Regions from separate parts of the Motilimonas thetidivivens genome, predicted to be linked through region 1. Evidence: predicted binding sites of a transcription regulator. Region 1 holds the regulator's gene; the other holds the start of a gene.
What was found. The regulator FNR, encoded in region 1, switches genes on or off when oxygen is low (the NO sensors DNR and NnrR bind a similar motif). The targets are predictions, from matches to a motif close to TTGATCTAGATCAA.
Positions count from the first base shown of each region.

Region 2: a site for FNR is predicted at 1,998-2,011, ahead of nrdD (anaerobic ribonucleoside-triphosphate reductase). Genes of this name have one in related genera too.

Region 1 is NZ_JBKFDK010000001.1:393,390-401,414, forward strand. Features, by position in the region: gene pheT (phenylalanine--tRNA ligase subunit beta) at 1-186, shown strand, start outside; gene ihfA (integration host factor subunit alpha) at 190-486, shown strand; gene cobB (Sir2 family NAD+-dependent deacetylase) at 792-1,526, shown strand; gene ACK8OT_RS01970 (DUF2189 domain-containing protein) at 1,704-2,510, shown strand; gene ACK8OT_RS01975 (DUF2987 domain-containing protein) at 2,485-3,159, shown strand; gene ttcA (tRNA 2-thiocytidine(32) synthetase TtcA) at 3,215-4,129, opposite strand; gene uspE (universal stress protein UspE) at 4,232-5,164, opposite strand; gene fnr (fumarate/nitrate reduction transcriptional regulator Fnr) at 5,291-6,040, opposite strand; gene ACK8OT_RS01995 (sulfite exporter TauE/SafE family protein) at 6,248-6,928, opposite strand; gene ccoS (cbb3-type cytochrome oxidase assembly protein CcoS) at 6,925-7,134, opposite strand; gene ACK8OT_RS02005 (heavy metal translocating P-type ATPase) at 7,131-8,025, opposite strand, start outside.
Region 2 is NZ_JBKFDK010000011.1:103,726-111,750, reverse strand. Features, by position in the region: gene ACK8OT_RS10395 (DUF4250 domain-containing protein) at 71-265, shown strand; gene ACK8OT_RS10390 (DsbA family protein) at 322-969, opposite strand; gene ACK8OT_RS10385 (hypothetical protein) at 1,035-1,229, opposite strand; gene ACK8OT_RS10380 (HI1450 family dsDNA-mimic protein) at 1,488-1,829, shown strand; gene nrdD (anaerobic ribonucleoside-triphosphate reductase) at 2,118-4,238, shown strand; gene nrdG (anaerobic ribonucleoside-triphosphate reductase-activating protein) at 4,248-4,715, shown strand; gene ACK8OT_RS10365 (ATP-binding protein) at 4,752-6,107, opposite strand; gene ACK8OT_RS10360 (hypothetical protein) at 6,406-6,708, opposite strand; gene ACK8OT_RS10355 (cupin domain-containing protein) at 6,871-7,221, opposite strand; gene ACK8OT_RS10350 (DUF4202 domain-containing protein) at 7,307-7,900, shown strand.

The DNA of each region.
Region 1 (8,025 bases):
TTAGTTGGCGTAAACTTGTTCGATGTATACCAGGGTAAAGGTATCGACGAAGGGTTTAAGAGCCTAGCCATTAATTTGGTACTTCAAGATACCATGCGTACTCTGGAAGAAAAAGAGATAGCCGATGCGGTTGATAAAATAGTCGCAGGGGTTAAATCAGAGTTTAACGCTTCCTTGAGGGATTGATCTATGGCGCTAACAAAAGCCGAGATTGCAGAGCGTCTGTTTACAGACGTAGGTTTAAGTAAACGCGGTTCAAAGGATATGGTTGAATCATTCTTTGAAGAAATCCGTAAGTCACTTGAATCTGGCGAACAGGTAAAAATTTCAGGTTTTGGGAATTTTGATCTGCGTGATAAAAATGAAAGGCCGGGTCGTAACCCTAAAACGGGTGAAGATATTCCAATTTCTGCACGTCGCGTAGTCACGTTCAGACCTGGTCAGAAGTTAAAATCTCGGGTTGAAGAGAGCCAATCAAATAAATAATTGCAAAGCCGCCCACTGGGCGGCTTTGTCTTTATTGTGGCTCGGCTGAGATTACTGTAATTGCATTACCTATCAATCCATTAGGTAATTAGCCATGTCACGGCGCATTAGCTTTATATGCATAGCCTATATGCATCGGCTATATGCGAACCCGCTGAAGTTGCCTTTGTAAACTCACGGCTGACTTGTGAGAATACTGGCTTTTTTAATTACCTACCTCACACTACGACCATAGTGTGATGTTATTTTTTTTGCGTTGTTGCTAGTTTGTTATCAAATCAATAATAAAATCAGGGTTAAAACCCATGCAACAAGAGAGCAAACCAACTTACAAGCACATAGTGATCCTGACAGGGGCGGGTATTTCTGCTGAATCAGGCATACGTACTTTTCGCGACGCGGATGGCTTATGGGAAAATCATGATATCAATGATGTCGCAACCCCAGAAGGCTTTAAACGTAACCCTGAGCTAGTAAACAGCTTTTATAATCAACGACGTGCACAGCTACAACAGCCCTATATTCAGCCCAATGCAGCCCATAATGCGCTTGCCAAACTCAGTCAAGAATTTAACGGTGAGCTAATTATAGTGACCCAAAATATTGATGATTTGCATGAGCGAGCCGGTGCCCAGAATGTCATTCATATGCACGGTGAGTTACTTAAAGCGCGCTGCCCTCATACTAATCAAACATTGGAATGGAAAGGAGATATCACAGCACAAGATCTCTGTAATTGTTGTCAGTTTCCCGAGCCACTTCGCCCCCACGTGGTTTGGTTTGGTGAAATGCCTCTGTATTTAGATCGTATTTATAGCCATTTATCACAGGCCGATTTATTTATATCAATAGGAACTTCAGGAAGCGTTTACCCTGCTGCCGGATTTGTTCATGAGGCAGCGAGCCACGGCGCTCATACAATCGAGATAAACCTTGAGCCAAGTGAGATTAGCAATCAATTTGCAGAAGTGAGGCAAGGCTCGGCAGGATTATTAGTGCCGGAGCTGATCGAGCAACTCCTGTCGCCCATCAAGGCATAATTTTTACGACTTTAGCGCTGAAATAAAGAAGTGACTCGATTGGAGGTCCTAAATTTCATCCGATTGCGTGGTCAGCAAATTAATTCACTAAATAACGCTATATTGGGTGTAAATGTCTTTCACATCTAGGGACGAACCTCTTAAAATGCACACTCATGCAAATAAAGTGGTTTGGTAATGAACGAGCAAGAACAAAAAACTCAGTTACAGATTGGTGGCAACCTCAAGCAGTCCCTAGAGCAAGGTTTTAGGCTTGATCTCGCCAATATTTTCTCTGAAGCATTTAAAATCACCCTAAAAAACCTCGCTACCTTAATGCTGGCGTGTTTAGCTTCGTTAGGGTTTATGATGTTGGTAGCGAGCGTATTGGTACATGGTGGCGAGCTATTAGGCTACATCAAAGAGGTGGTTGATGAACAAGGTAACCCTGTCATCATCACCAAGGAAATGATAGCGATAGGTTTAATGATGTCGGTATTTGTCATTCCTTCCATCATAGCTGGCTTTATCATGATGAGTTTAAATCATGTGGTTGGTTTGAAGACTAAACCATTAATGGTTTTTAACTTCTTCAAATTTTTTGGTCCGCTTGCTATCGCTTTTGCAGTGCCAAACCTACTTTCAATGGCATTTATGAATTTGGGCTTAGGTGTGTTTGCTTATTTGCCGACTATCTATATTAGCGCCATTTTTTCACTCGTTATCCCGTTGATGCTAGAGCGAAAAATGACCGTTTTCCAAGCGATACCTATGTCTATTCGCGTGGTACATAAAGGGCTAATTTCCCTATTTATTATTCATGCTCTGATTAACTTATTTATGCTATTCGGTATGGTCACTGTGGTCGGTTTAGCATTTGTCATCCCATTTGTTTTCACCTTGCAAGCGGTAATTTACCGAGAAGTCTGTGGCATCAGACTCAGTGTTGAAATCAATGGCGACGGCTCAAATCAAGACAATGATAAAGGTGAGTTCAGTGCATAAATTATTATTTTTATTAATTTTATTATATGCTCCTTGGGCAAGTGCCATTGAGACAAAATTTTCCTATAGTGATTTTTATAAACGATTAGCGGTAGTAAAAAAGGAAGGTTTGACTAGGGTGACACCAGCATTTTATTTGTTGGATCAAAATGCTCAGCAGCCATGTCAACTCGCTAAGGCTGTGCTGGAAACAGCAAACCGCCAAGTCGCAATCACACAAACCCCCTCGGGTGAACTTCTTGTACCTTACGATGTAAAGCTAAAACAAGAAAAGGCGGAACTCGTGTTAGTGTTTGCACATGAACAAACAGATTGCGCTATGTCGTTACAAACCAAGCTGTTGGTGCCAATTAGTGGTATTCAAGATGTCGATGGTTTGAGTAAAATCGCCGATGAATTAGAAAAGCTGATGTTAGGTCAAGCTGGCTTTTGGGGTAAGTTATTTTTACCTGACTTTAATGGTATTAGTCTCACCTTGGCTGGTGATTTCGCAACTGATCAACAGGCTGTTTTCAGTATTGCTAATACCGACTTTGCAGTAGAGCAGGGACATGTTTACTTATCAAAGCAATGGTTAGCGGAGCATCAAGGTAAAGCGGTGCAACTGGCTGATTCGGTAATCGATATAAAGCCTTGGTTGGTGCAATAATTCACTTTTTGACTGATGGCACTTGCCATCAGTCATGTTAGCTTAAGCTTAAAAATCAAGTGAGCTCTATAATTTGCAGCTCTGGCTCATCAGCCATTTGTTGCCCAGATGAAGTGGACGGAAAGTCTGGTTTGTCAAAGGCAATGTCTCCGCCATCAATCACACCGCTGTGTTGATCCACTGATTTAAAATCAAATAGTTCATGATCCATCAAATGTGAAGGCACAACATTTTGGATGCTGCGGAACATGCTTTCAATTCGGCCTGGATAGCGTTTTTCCCAACCTTGCAGCATTTCTTTGATCATTTTGCGTTGTAAGTTTTCTTGGCTGCCACACAGGTTACAAGGAATGATCGGGAATTCTTTTATCTGGGCGTATTTCTCCAGATCAGCTTCCTTACAATAAGCAAGAGGGCGAATAACCACGTGTTTACCATCATCACTGACTAGTTTAGGTGGCATAGACTTTAGTTTTCCGCCATGAAACATATTTAGCAATAAGGTCTCGAGAATATCATCACGATGGTGGCCTAAAGCAATTTTTGTTGCGCCAAGACGTGTCGCCGTTGAATACAAAATACCACGGCGCAGACGAGAGCATAGTGAACAGGTTGTTTTTCCTGCTGGGATCTTGTCCATCACTATGGAGTAGGTATCTTCTTCGACAATTTCAAAGTCCACGCCAATTTGGGTTAAGTATTGGGGTAAAACATGCTCGGGGAAGCCAGGCTGTTTTTGGTCAAGGTTAACCGCAACAATATCAAACTGGATAGGTGCATGGGCTTTCAAGTGCATCAGAATATCAAGTAGGGCATAACTGTCTTTACCGCCACTTAAGCAAACCATTACCTTGTCGCCTTCTTCAATCATATTAAAGTCGGCAATGGCTTTACCTGTTTCACGACGTAAACGTTTATGCAATTTATTCTGGTTGTATTGTGCTTTGGCCTCAGCCGTCGGTGTACCCATAGTTCTATCCACAGCAAAAAAAGTCTGCGTATTATAGCGTCAAGAATGTTCCAAGCAAGTAAGGCGGTGGGAGTGCGGCCAATTGCTTGGCCGCAATAATGCTTATTGTTGTAAGGGAGAAATGTAATCTATCGGTTTCAATGCAAGTAGGTCGCAATCCAGACTGTCAATCAAATGCTCGGCGGTATTGCCGATGAGTGCAGCGCTGATACCGGTTCGACCAACCGTACCAAGCACAACCAGCTCTGCATCAAGCTCTTTTGCGACTTGTGGTATTACGTCTTCCGCTAAGCCTTCAACCACGTGCTGCCGCTCTGCTGGAATCCCATGCTTGTTGCCATGTTCGGTAAGCATATCGACATGGCGTTTTTGTACTGCATCACTGTATTCAATAGGGTTAAAGTCGGGAAGCTCTAAGGCAATATTCACTGGTGTACTGGGGAAGGCATTGATCAAACTGACATTAGCATTGATCATTTTAGCCATGTCGAGGGCTTCATGGGTGATCTTATCGTTTAACGCCATGTGTTCATCATCTTCGGCTGTCGCATGAATAGCAGCCAAAATAGTGCCGTTTTCAGGCCAATCATGATTTTTAACCAACAACAATGGCTCCGGACATTTACGTAATAAATGCCAATCGGTGGGAGTGAAAATAACGGATTGAAGCTTAGGATGATGATGGGTGCCTTTGACGACGAGATCATGGCCAAAGTCTAAGGTTTCTTGAATAATGCTCTCAAATGGACGGTTATGCCAGAGCACTTTGGTATCAATAAACAAACCTTGGCTTCGATATGGGGCAGCCAGCTCTTCAAGCCATGCCGTCTGTTGTTGTATCACGCTGGCGCGCATTGCTTCACGCTCTTCAAGCGAAAGCATGGTGGTCATTTCAAAAGAAAAGTCATAGACAGAAAGAAACAGCTTTAATTTGGCATGCTCTTCGCGTTGACATATGTAGGCGGCGCGAGAAAGGGCCGTTTGTTCTTCTTTGGTAGGATCAATGACGACTAAGATGTTGCGATATTTAACCATACACCCCTCCGGGTTACTGATAATATTCCACGTTCCTAGTCTTAATTTAGCTCAAAATGATGTGATATTGCGCGATGGTGATCAATTATTTTATTTTTCAATTGATTAATTCCACCGCGCTGGTAGTTATTCGGCTTTAGTCGCGCCAGCAACTTCAGCTAATTGTTGATGATCGATAATGGTAATGTATTTACCTTTAACGGCGATCATTTCACTTTTTTGGAACCGACCGAGTAAACGACTGATGGTTTCTACGGTAAGGCCTAAGTAGTTACCGATATCGCCTCGAGTCATCGACAAACGAAACTCACGAGGTGAGAATCCACGTTCAGAGAAGCGTTGTGACAGGCTATAAATAAAGGCGCCTAAACGTTCTTCCGCATTTTTCTTAGACAATAATAAAATCATTTCTTGGTCGCCAACGATCTCATTACTCATCATGCGCATGATTTGCTGACGCAGCTTAGGCATCTTGCCCGATAAATCATCCAAGGTATCGTATGGGATTTCACAAATCATCGAGGTTTCGAGGGCCTGCGCGAAACTTGGATGACGGCCGGTGTTGATGGCATCAAAACCAACAAGATCGCCAGCTAGATGAAAACCGGTAATTTGTTCGTCGCCCTGTTCGGTAATGGTATAGGACTTAACGGTACCAGAACGAATGGCATACAATGCTCGCATATCTTCGCCAGCTTTATACAGCTCTTCACCCTTTTGAATTGGCTTTTTTCGCTCTATGATGTTGTCGAGCTGATCAAGCTCAGTTTCATTAAGGCTAACAGGAATACAAAGTTGGCTGATACTGCAATCTTGACAGTGTATTTCACAGCCACCTGACTGGATGCGTCTGGTATTTTTATTCTCGGACTTCATACTTACCCGAAATCTCCACTTGATATATATCAATATTGTAACATTTATTGCCTGAGTTTAAATAGCAGAATAACCGCAGAAGGTGAATTGAAAGCCAAAAAGTGATAACGCCTTAAAAATGCGAAAATAAACTTGCTTTAGCAATGAAATTAAGTCGAGTCAGAGTGAGAAAGGCTAGTTATATGTCTATTAAAAATAGATTTATAATTAATAAATCAGTTGTTTAATTGCGATGTAGCCAGTGTGAATGGCATAGAGTGCCAATAATGCACTGCCGCTATATCTAAACCAGTTAGATTGGATGACTCGCCCAATTGAATGGCTGAGTAAACCAATGGTGGCCATGGCGGGCAGGGTGCCTAAGGCAAATCCAGCCATGATTAACCCCCCATTTACGGCACTGCCGCTCACTGCAGCCCAAGAAAGGCTTGAATAGACCAAACCACACGGTAGCCAGCCCCATACCATGCCAAGAGGTAAAGCATAAAACGGATGCTTGAGGGGTAAAAAAAACTGCGCGATGGGCTGGATCCTGCGCCAAATATGTTGACCCGCTTTTTCGATGCTTTGCAAACCCAACCACAGGCGACTGATATATAGGGCTAATAGCAACATCATGATAGCGGCCAGCAAGCGAAGTAAGATGAGTGCTTGTTTTACATCAAATAGCTGACTGAGTGCCGCTGCTCCCCCTGCAATCAAAGCTCCAGCGAAAACATAGCTCAAGCAACGTCCTAGATTATAGAGCAGCAAGGTTAGCCACTGTTGAGACTTGCCGGCCTTGGGGTCGACAGAGAAGGTCATGGCACTGGCAACGCCACCGCACATACCTAAGCAATGACCTGCGCCTAGTAGACCAATGAAGAAAGCAGCATAGAAATCCGTCATTTGGGCGTATTAGGCTTATCGCAATGAACTTCTGATGCTGAGTTGGCTTGATTGCGAGCCTGCGAGTCATCTTCATCAAACAATATGTTAACGCCTTCGCGATCTAAATCTTCAAATTGATCGGAGCGTACTGCCCAAAAAAACAGACCAATCGCTATGGCTACAAACAAGATAGCGATAGGTATTAGCATGAAAATTATGCTCATTTCTTTAACAACCTCAATGAGTTGGTTACTACCACAACCGAGCTTAATGACATCCCCAGTGCGGCCATATAGGGAGGCACATGACCGGTGGCAGCCAAGGGTAGAATAAACAAATTATAACCCAAGGAAATGGCTAAGTTTTGCCTAATTACATCGCGTGTCTGTCTAGCAAGATGACGCGCCTTCGCCAATTTGCGTAACGAATCACCAATCAAAATCACGTCGGCTGAGTTCTTTGCCACATCGGTGCCGCTGCCGATGGCGACCGACACATGAGCTTGAGATAAAACGGGTGCATCGTTAATACCGTCACCGACCATTAAGGTAATACTACCTTCATGCTGGAATTGTTGCACCGCTTCGCGCTTTTGCTCAGGTGTAACGCCAGAAATTACGGTTTTGATGCCTAATTGGTCAGCAACGATTTGCGCTTGAGCCGAGCCATCCCCGGTCAACATTGCGGTATTAACCCCTTGTTGTTTAAAGTGGCTAAATGTTGCTTTGGCATCTTCCCGTAGTTCATCGGTGAGTTCAAACGCAGCCACCAATTCGTCATTGATAGTCATGACAATCAAGAGTAAGCGCGATTCAACTGGCACAGAAACGCCGCAATAGTCAGGATTACCTAACCGTACAGTTTGCCCTTGGAATTGGCCATATAAGCCTTCTCCAGGAACATTAGTGACCTGATCGACCTTAATATTTGCTTGCTTGTAGGGCGCAAATGCGCGGCTAATGGGATGTTCAGAGTGTTGCTCTAATGCGGCTGCCAGTGCGAGGGACTGAGCTTTATTTTGTGCTGAAAAAACATGAGTATTAGCGACCGAAAATTTGCCCTGAGTTAAGGTTCCTGTTTTATCAAACACAAACAAGTTGGCTTTCGCCAAGGTT
Region 2 (8,025 bases), on a different contig from region 1:
GATGAACTAAAATGAAATGTGGGTGCTAAATGTAGGTACTAAATGTAGATACTACAGAGGGGGCAAAAGCATGGATCTAAGTCGCTTTCATAGTATGGATAGTCATATCCTGTTAAGCATAGTTAATGAACAACTGCGTATTGAGTGTGAAGACCTGGAAGACTTGGTGGGGCAGTTTGATATTCCCAGAGAAGGCCTAGAAGATAAGCTATTGACAATAGGCTACCAGTACGATTTTTTAACCAATCAATTCAAATCTAAGTAGGCCTGCTTTAGTAAAAGTTGGGTTACTGTTAGCAAGGGGCCTAGGCCCCTTAAATTTTATTCGTCATCCGCTTGTGTTTGCTTAGCTAATTGCTGCTCAATTTGCTTGATGCCTTGCTCTATCGCGTCTGCCTTGGCGTAACCTTGTGACAATAAAACCATTCTGTCTTCGGTTGAATAAACCAAAGTAGGGTAGCTAAATACCTGCCACTGTCTTGATAAATGGAAGTCTTGTTCGGTGGCTTCAATCATGGCTTCGCTGTTAAACAGCTCAAGGAAAAAATCAGCATCGAGCCAAGGGGCTGCCAGCTCAGCCAATACCTCGGGCTGGGTAATATCTTTGCTATCAAGATAAAACGCCTTTTGAATGGCCAGTAAGTAGTCAAACTGATGTTTAGGCGCGGCTTCTCCCATCAAGGTCACAGCGCGACAAGCGGGCTCGGTGTCATAAACAAATTGGCCAACCTGTTCAATTAACTTGTTCTCAATTGGTTGACCTGTCATGGCGGTGACTTTTTGCCAATGATGCGCTAATTCTTGCGCCAATTTGTCATCGAGAGGTTGCGCATCTGGGCCTGCACGTAAGCCACCCATTACTAATTCAAACGAATATTGCGCTAGGTTGTTGCGTAGTTTTTCAAACTCGCTACTAAAGCCAAAACACCAGCTACACATGGGATCGGCAATATAGATAATTTTGTTCATGGGGTTAGATAATCTAGTTTAAAGAAGGCGCAGCATAACAAAGCTAGCGCCGAGTCTCTAGGGGATTAGTTGCGCAGTTGCGCTTTTGCCTTTGGCTCTTGTGATGGCAGCAATTTAATTTGATAACCCCAGCCATTCCAGATGTTACCTTCAAAATCTCGAATCGTTACTTCATCTGTGTTTTGGTTAAAAAAAGTAACAATTCCAGCATGTTGGCTTGGTCTACCGGCGACGGAAAAAGCAGCTATTTTACCTATCATGGTCCCCTCCTATGTGTCATACAAGAATCAGTATAGGAGATAAAACTGAGAGAAAAAGTGGCTAAATGCGATAAGTTCTCAAAATGAATGCTAAGTGATTTTGCCCCTACGGCGGCGTCCATATCGGCTCTAGGCTGACAAAATTTCAAGCAAAAAAAAAATTTTTTTTAATTTTTTTTAAACCGGTTGATTTGTATTTTCCGGTATCTTTGTTACCGATTGCGTGCTCTAATTTCGCCAATTATTTAGGAGATCCCGATGACAGCTAGCAACCAACTTACCCCAGATGAATTAATTGATGCCGCCTACGATATTTTTATCGATATGGCAGGTGATAACCTAGATCCGGCGGATATGATTTTATTAGCCGCACAATTTGAAGAGCAGGGCGCTGCTGATTTAGTGGCGGTAGGTTTTGATTGGGATGAGCATGTGGGATTTGAAGTTGACGAAGATGACTATGCGGAAGTGATGGTTGGCCTAGTCGACGAACAAGACGAGTTAAGTGATGTATATGCGCGTTTGCTGATCAGTAAAGATAAAGACGAAAAATTTTGTCATATTCTATGGAAGCAAGCTGATACTGAAGAGTCAGAGTAAAATCACTTTGCTGCAAAAAAGCGCAATATATCACAGCAATTTTGCTTGATTTTTTAGGATGCCAAGCGCACCAAGCCTTGGCATTGAAGCAAGTAAAAAAGCAAAAAAAATTATCAATTTTGACGTCAATCTCAATTAGCTAAATGCTCGCGACATCCTCTTTTACAGTTGATCCAGATCAACGCTTTCTATGGCTTTTTTTCGCCTAATACACAACATCTAGTGTTCCTTGAATCTTTCTAAGCCCACATTTAGTGCGTGGCCTTTTCATAATTAGGAGTTTCTGCTTTGAAACCTGTCGTCATAAAGCGCGATGGCGCGCGTGTGCCTTTTGATCTTAACCGAATTAAAGCTGCCGTATTATGTGCCATGGAAAACGTGCTAGAGCCCGATGAGCGCTATGCCCAAACCATTGCTGAAAATGTGGCTCAAGAGCTTGCTCAGCGCTACGAAGTAGATATCCACGAATTGCAAGATACGGTTGAAAACCAATTGATGGCCAGCGACTACAAAGAAGTGGCGCGTCATTACATTGAATATCGCCATGATCGTGATTCGGTGCGAGAAAAGAAAGGGCGTTTGGCCACGCAAATTCGTGGTTTGGTTGAACAAAGTGACGCGTCTATCCTCAATGAAAATGCCAACAAAGATAGCAAGGTGATCCCCACACAGCGTGACTTATTAGCTGGGATTGTGGCTAAGCACTACGCCACGCGTCATATGTTGCCTAAGGAAATAGTTAAAGCCCATGAAAGCGGTGAAATTCACTATCATGATTTAGATTACGCGCCGTTTTTCCCCATGTTTAACTGTATGCTGATCGATTTAAAAGGCATGCTGACCCACGGCTTTAAAATGGGTAACGCCGAAATTGAAACACCGAAATCCATCGCCACCGCCACCGCTGTGACGGCGCAAATTATCGCCCAAGTGGCCAGCCATATTTATGGCGGCACCACCATTAACCGTATTGATGAAGTACTCGCCCCTTATGTGGAAGCCAGCTACGAGAAAAACGTGGCGCTGGCCAACGAATGGCAAGTGCCCGATGCCGAGGGATTTGCTCGCAGTCGCACCGAAAAAGAGTGCTACGATGCGTTTCAATCATTGGAGTACGAGGTAAACACCTTACACACCGCCAATGGCCAAACGCCGTTTGTGACCTTTGGTTTTGGTTTAGGCACTAGCTGGGCGGCGCGTTTAATACAAACCTCGATTTTGAAAAATCGCATTGCGGGCTTAGGCAAAAATAAGAAAACCGCTATCTTCCCGAAATTGGTGTTTGCCATTAAGGGTGGCTTAAACCACAAGCCGGGCGATCCTAACTACGATATTAAACAATTGGCGCTGGAGTCTGCTTCTAAGCGCATGTATCCCGATATACTAAATTACGAGCAAATCGTGAAAGTCACCGGCTCGTTTAAAACCCCGATGGGTTGTCGCAGCTTTTTAGGCGTGTACGAACAAGACGGTGAGCTGATCCACGAAGGACGCAATAACCTAGGTGTGGTGAGCTTAAACTTGCCGCGCATTGCTATCGAAGCCAAAGGCAGCGAGCGTCGTTTTTACAAGATTTTGGATAAGCGCTTAGCCATCGCTAAGGCGGCATTAGATTCACGTATCAGTCGTTTAGAGGGCGTGAAAGCCCGCGTTGCGCCAATCCTTTATATGGAAGGGGCTTGCGGCGTTCGATTACAGCCAAATGATGATATCAGTGAAATCTTCAAACACGGCCGAGCCTCTATTTCATTGGGCTATATTGGTCTGCATGAAACCGTACAGTCGTTATACGGCACCGATACCCATGTTTATGACAACGATGAATTGCGTGAAAAAGCCTTAAATATCGTGCGCACCTTACGCGCAGCCACCGAACAATGGAAGCAAGAATCTGGTTATGGCTTTAGCCTCTACGCCACCCCAAGTGAGAACTTGTGCAGCCGTTTTTGTAAGTTGGACACCAAATATTTTGGCGTGATTGATGGCGTGACCGATAAGGGCTATTACACCAACAGTTTCCATCTGGACGTGGAAAAGAAAGTAAACCCGTTCGACAAGATAGACTTTGAAATGGCTTACCCCGACATCAGCAACGGCGGCTTTATTTGCTATGGCGAATACCCCAACATGCAGCATAACCTTGAAGCCTTGGAAGACGTGTGGGATTACGCCTTTGAGCGTGTGCCCTATTACGGCACCAACACGCCGATAGATGAATGTTACGAATGTGGTTTTACCGGTGAATTTGACTGTACCAGCAAAGGTTTTACTTGCCCGTCTTGTGGCAACCATAATCCGGCCACGGTATCGGTGACGCGCCGCGTGTGTGGTTATCTTGGCAGCCCAGATGCGCGGCCATTTAACGACGGCAAGCAAGAAGAAGTGCAACGCCGTGTTAAGCACCTGTAAGCCAAGCTAATGCATTATCAAAAGTATTACAGCGTGGATGTCGTCAATGGGCCCGGCACTCGCTGTACCTTGTTTGTGTCGGGTTGCGAGCATGCCTGCAAGGGATGCTATAACCAAGCCACGTGGCGCTGTGATGCGGGCTTGCCATTCGATCAAACCATGGTTGAGACCATTATTAATGATCTTAACGATCCTAGGATCAAGCGCCGTGGTTTGTCCCTTTCTGGCGGCGACCCACTGCACCCCAACAACTTAGAAGCGGTGCTGGATTTACTGCAGCAAGTAAAGGCGCGCACCCAAGGCAAAGATATTTGGTGCTGGACGGGTTATACCTTAAACAACTTAAGCCCTGCGCAGCAAAAAGTGGTCGAGCTGGTGGATGTGCTGATCGACGGCCCATTTGAGCAAGAGCTGGCCGACCCGAGCTTAAAATGGCGCGGCAGCAGTAATCAGATCATTCATACCTTGAGTGAATGAGTTCAGTTGAGTGTCTTAGCAAGCAGCCCAAAATGCTTATTTGGCTGGTGTCCTGTATTCTTCCATTACCGCCACTAGGTTATCTAGCGAAAAGCCGCGGTATTCGATCTGGTAGCCCCTTAGGTTCATCTTTTGTAATAGCTGATGGGCTTTCTCGATTAACTTGGCTTCGCTGTAGCGCTTTTGCTGCCTTTTTACTTCGGCAATCAGCACCTTTTTATCTAAATCATTAACAGCAACGATATCTATCTCGTTGTGGCCTTTGGCATCCCAGAAGCCGCCAATTTTGCCAAATTGTTTAGACTCAACCAAAATCGCGGTGAACAGATTTTCTAGTTCAAGCCCTGAATAGACGTCGAAATCACGCGATATATAGCGTCTGATATAATCGTAGTTTTCCATTTCCACGGCGCTTTTGTTGGCATGAATAAACCTAAACCAGAAGTTTAAGAAGGGATCTGAGATAGCGTAGCGAATATCCCTAGAGTTTTCTTTTGAGCTAATAGGACGCTTTTTGGTGATGACATCAAAAACGTCATCAAGCTTTTCTAGGTGCACGCCAACGCTCATATTTAAGAAATTTTCGATTTTTGCTCGGCTAGTATGGCCTTTGGAGATGGCGCCTAAAATATCAAAATAAACGCGATGCTCAGAGCCAAAATCCTCAACTAATCGATGTGTGCCTTCCTTGATTAAAGGTGAAAACTCTGAGATCACGGCCTCAAATAAGTCCTCACTTTGGGCTGAGAATCTCGTCAGCCATTCTAAATATTTAGGGATCCCCCCAGATAGACACCACCAGCGCAGCATATTCTCAGCAGAAAATTGCTGATGATCTTGCATGACCTCGGCAAGATAAGAGGGTTGTAATGGCTGGATCTTAAAGAAGCGATCGTCACGATTGAATAAGGGTTCATCCTTACCCTTAAAGATCTTGGTCATCATGCTGTAAAGCGAGCCACAGCAAACGAGGTGGATCATGGCGCTGCGTTTATTGCTATCCCATAAATTTTGTATGTCTGAGAACAAACTGGCATTAACAAGCTCTATGTCTTGAAACTCGTCTATGACCACGGTTAAAGGCGCGCTCTTGGTATAATCCAACAGATAATCAATAATGTCCCTAAGGGACTGTGGCTGGAAAAACTTCGCGCCTAGCTCACTTTTGATGATCTCCGCAAACTCAGCCACCAAAGACGCTTCACTTTTTCTGCTGATAAATAGGTAAAGGAATGGCGTCTTGCCACGCTGGAAGGCTTCATTAAGCAAGCGTGTTTTACCCACACGCCGACGGCCAACCATCACACTCAGCTGACCTTTGGTTTCTGTCAGGTTACTTGAAACAGCCTGCAAGGCGTTAAGCTCTGCTTGGCGGTTATAAAATTTATCCATCCTAGGCCACCGTATCACTTCATCATTATCGAATAGGGTAGGGGGTAAAGTAGTTAATGTAAATATTTTTACAGTAACTTTTTTTACAGTAACTATCTTTACAGTAGTTATGATTACCTAACAGATACCTGTTGTAGGAAAGCATCATGGATAACTAATTTGTAAAATGCAGTGCCTTTGCTCCTTGTTACTCACCAATTACCAAGACACGTAGGAGCAGCAGTCATGCTGCGATAAACTCAGGTATCTGGGTCAATGAATGAAAGCTCAGCTTTCATCGAGGTTGCTCTTTAGAAGTTCACTTAATCCAGTACGTAAGCCCAAAGCTAATTACAACAAGTAGAATTGGAATCCATAGTTTTTCTACTCTAAACAAGCTACCTTGTTTTGAAGCCGTTGGCTGTTCAATGAAATCAAGCCCAAGAGCTGTTAACCTTAAGTTTTGATATTCAAAATCAGTCGGTGATGAAGATGAAGTAATATCCTCTCCATAAACCAGTCCCCTTTCAAAAAGATCTTTAACGATGTAACAGTCAACTCCAGAAGAGTTACAGTTAGGGTTGTTTTGAATATAAATAAGTACATCGCGTACATTCGACATTGGATACCTCTGGCAGCTTCTTAGATACCATAATGGGGTGATAAGGCCCCCCAAAAAGGTTTACCTCAATATTCACACTATTTTTATATAAGGTAAACAGTGTGTTACCTATTAATTGTCAGTATGCTAAGTCTACAAAACTTTGTAGTACTGCACATCCAATCATTTGCTATCAATAACGACCCTATCACCATGACTTGGCGGTGTAGAAATCACGATAAAATGTAAATCGACTTGGCCTAGGTTGCTTAACTGATGGGGTGTATTACTGGGTACATGAAGCCCTTGCTGGGCGGTTAGTTGATGCGTTTCACCGTTAACTTCTAACGTTGCACAACCCGACAGCACATAGAAAAATTGCTCTGCGTGTTGATGCAGATGGCGTATCTCACAGCCGCCGGGTGGCACCCGCTCTTGGATAACGCTTAAGGCTTGGGATTTAACAAGATGCCAACCATCACACTCTTCACCCCAGTGATAATGCTCGGCGTTTTGTTTTGAAATAACGGTCATGTTGCTCCCTAGGCATAACAGCAAACTAGCTTAATCCATGCTAGCTGCATAAAATACCGAGAATATTTGATAAAGGGAATGCCTTATGTTTAGCCAAGTGATTGAGTTAATTGATCAAGCCAATAGCCAAGATCCTAACCAAGAAGAGTGTGACGGTAAAAATTGGCCAAAAGAGCTACTGTATTCACAGCGTATGACTGAGATGCTGTTGCGCTTTGCTCCGGACGCCGATGAGTTAATGCAAATTGCGGTACGGGCGCAGCATATTAAGCGCTGGTGTTCGCCGCGCAGCGATTTTCCGATGAACAAGCAAGGCTATCATCAATGGCGCAGTGCCTTGTATCTGTTTCACGCCGACGCGGTAACCGAGCTGATGCAGCAGGTAGGCTATGATGACGCGGCGCGTGAGCGCGTTTATGCCGCCGTGGCGAAAAAGCAAATCAAGAAAAACCCCGATAGCCAGTTGGTGGAAGACGTCGCTAGCTTAGTATTTATTGAGCATTACATGCTGGCGTTTGCTGCGACCAAGCCTGATTATGATGAGCAAAAATGGATCGGCATTTTACAGCGCACGTGGAAAAAAATGTCGCCGCAGGCCCATGAATTTGTGCTGGCCGGTAATATCACCCTACCAGAGCCCTTGGTTCCGCTGATCGAAAAGGCGTTAGCAGATCAGTAAGCAGTTTTTTGTCTATTTTGCTTCAACCAAGCCATGCCTAGCATGGCTTGGTTAATTACCTTTCTTAGATTAATTAAAATATCTCCTTGACCTATGTGTTACACCTAGGTTGTATGCTTAAATCA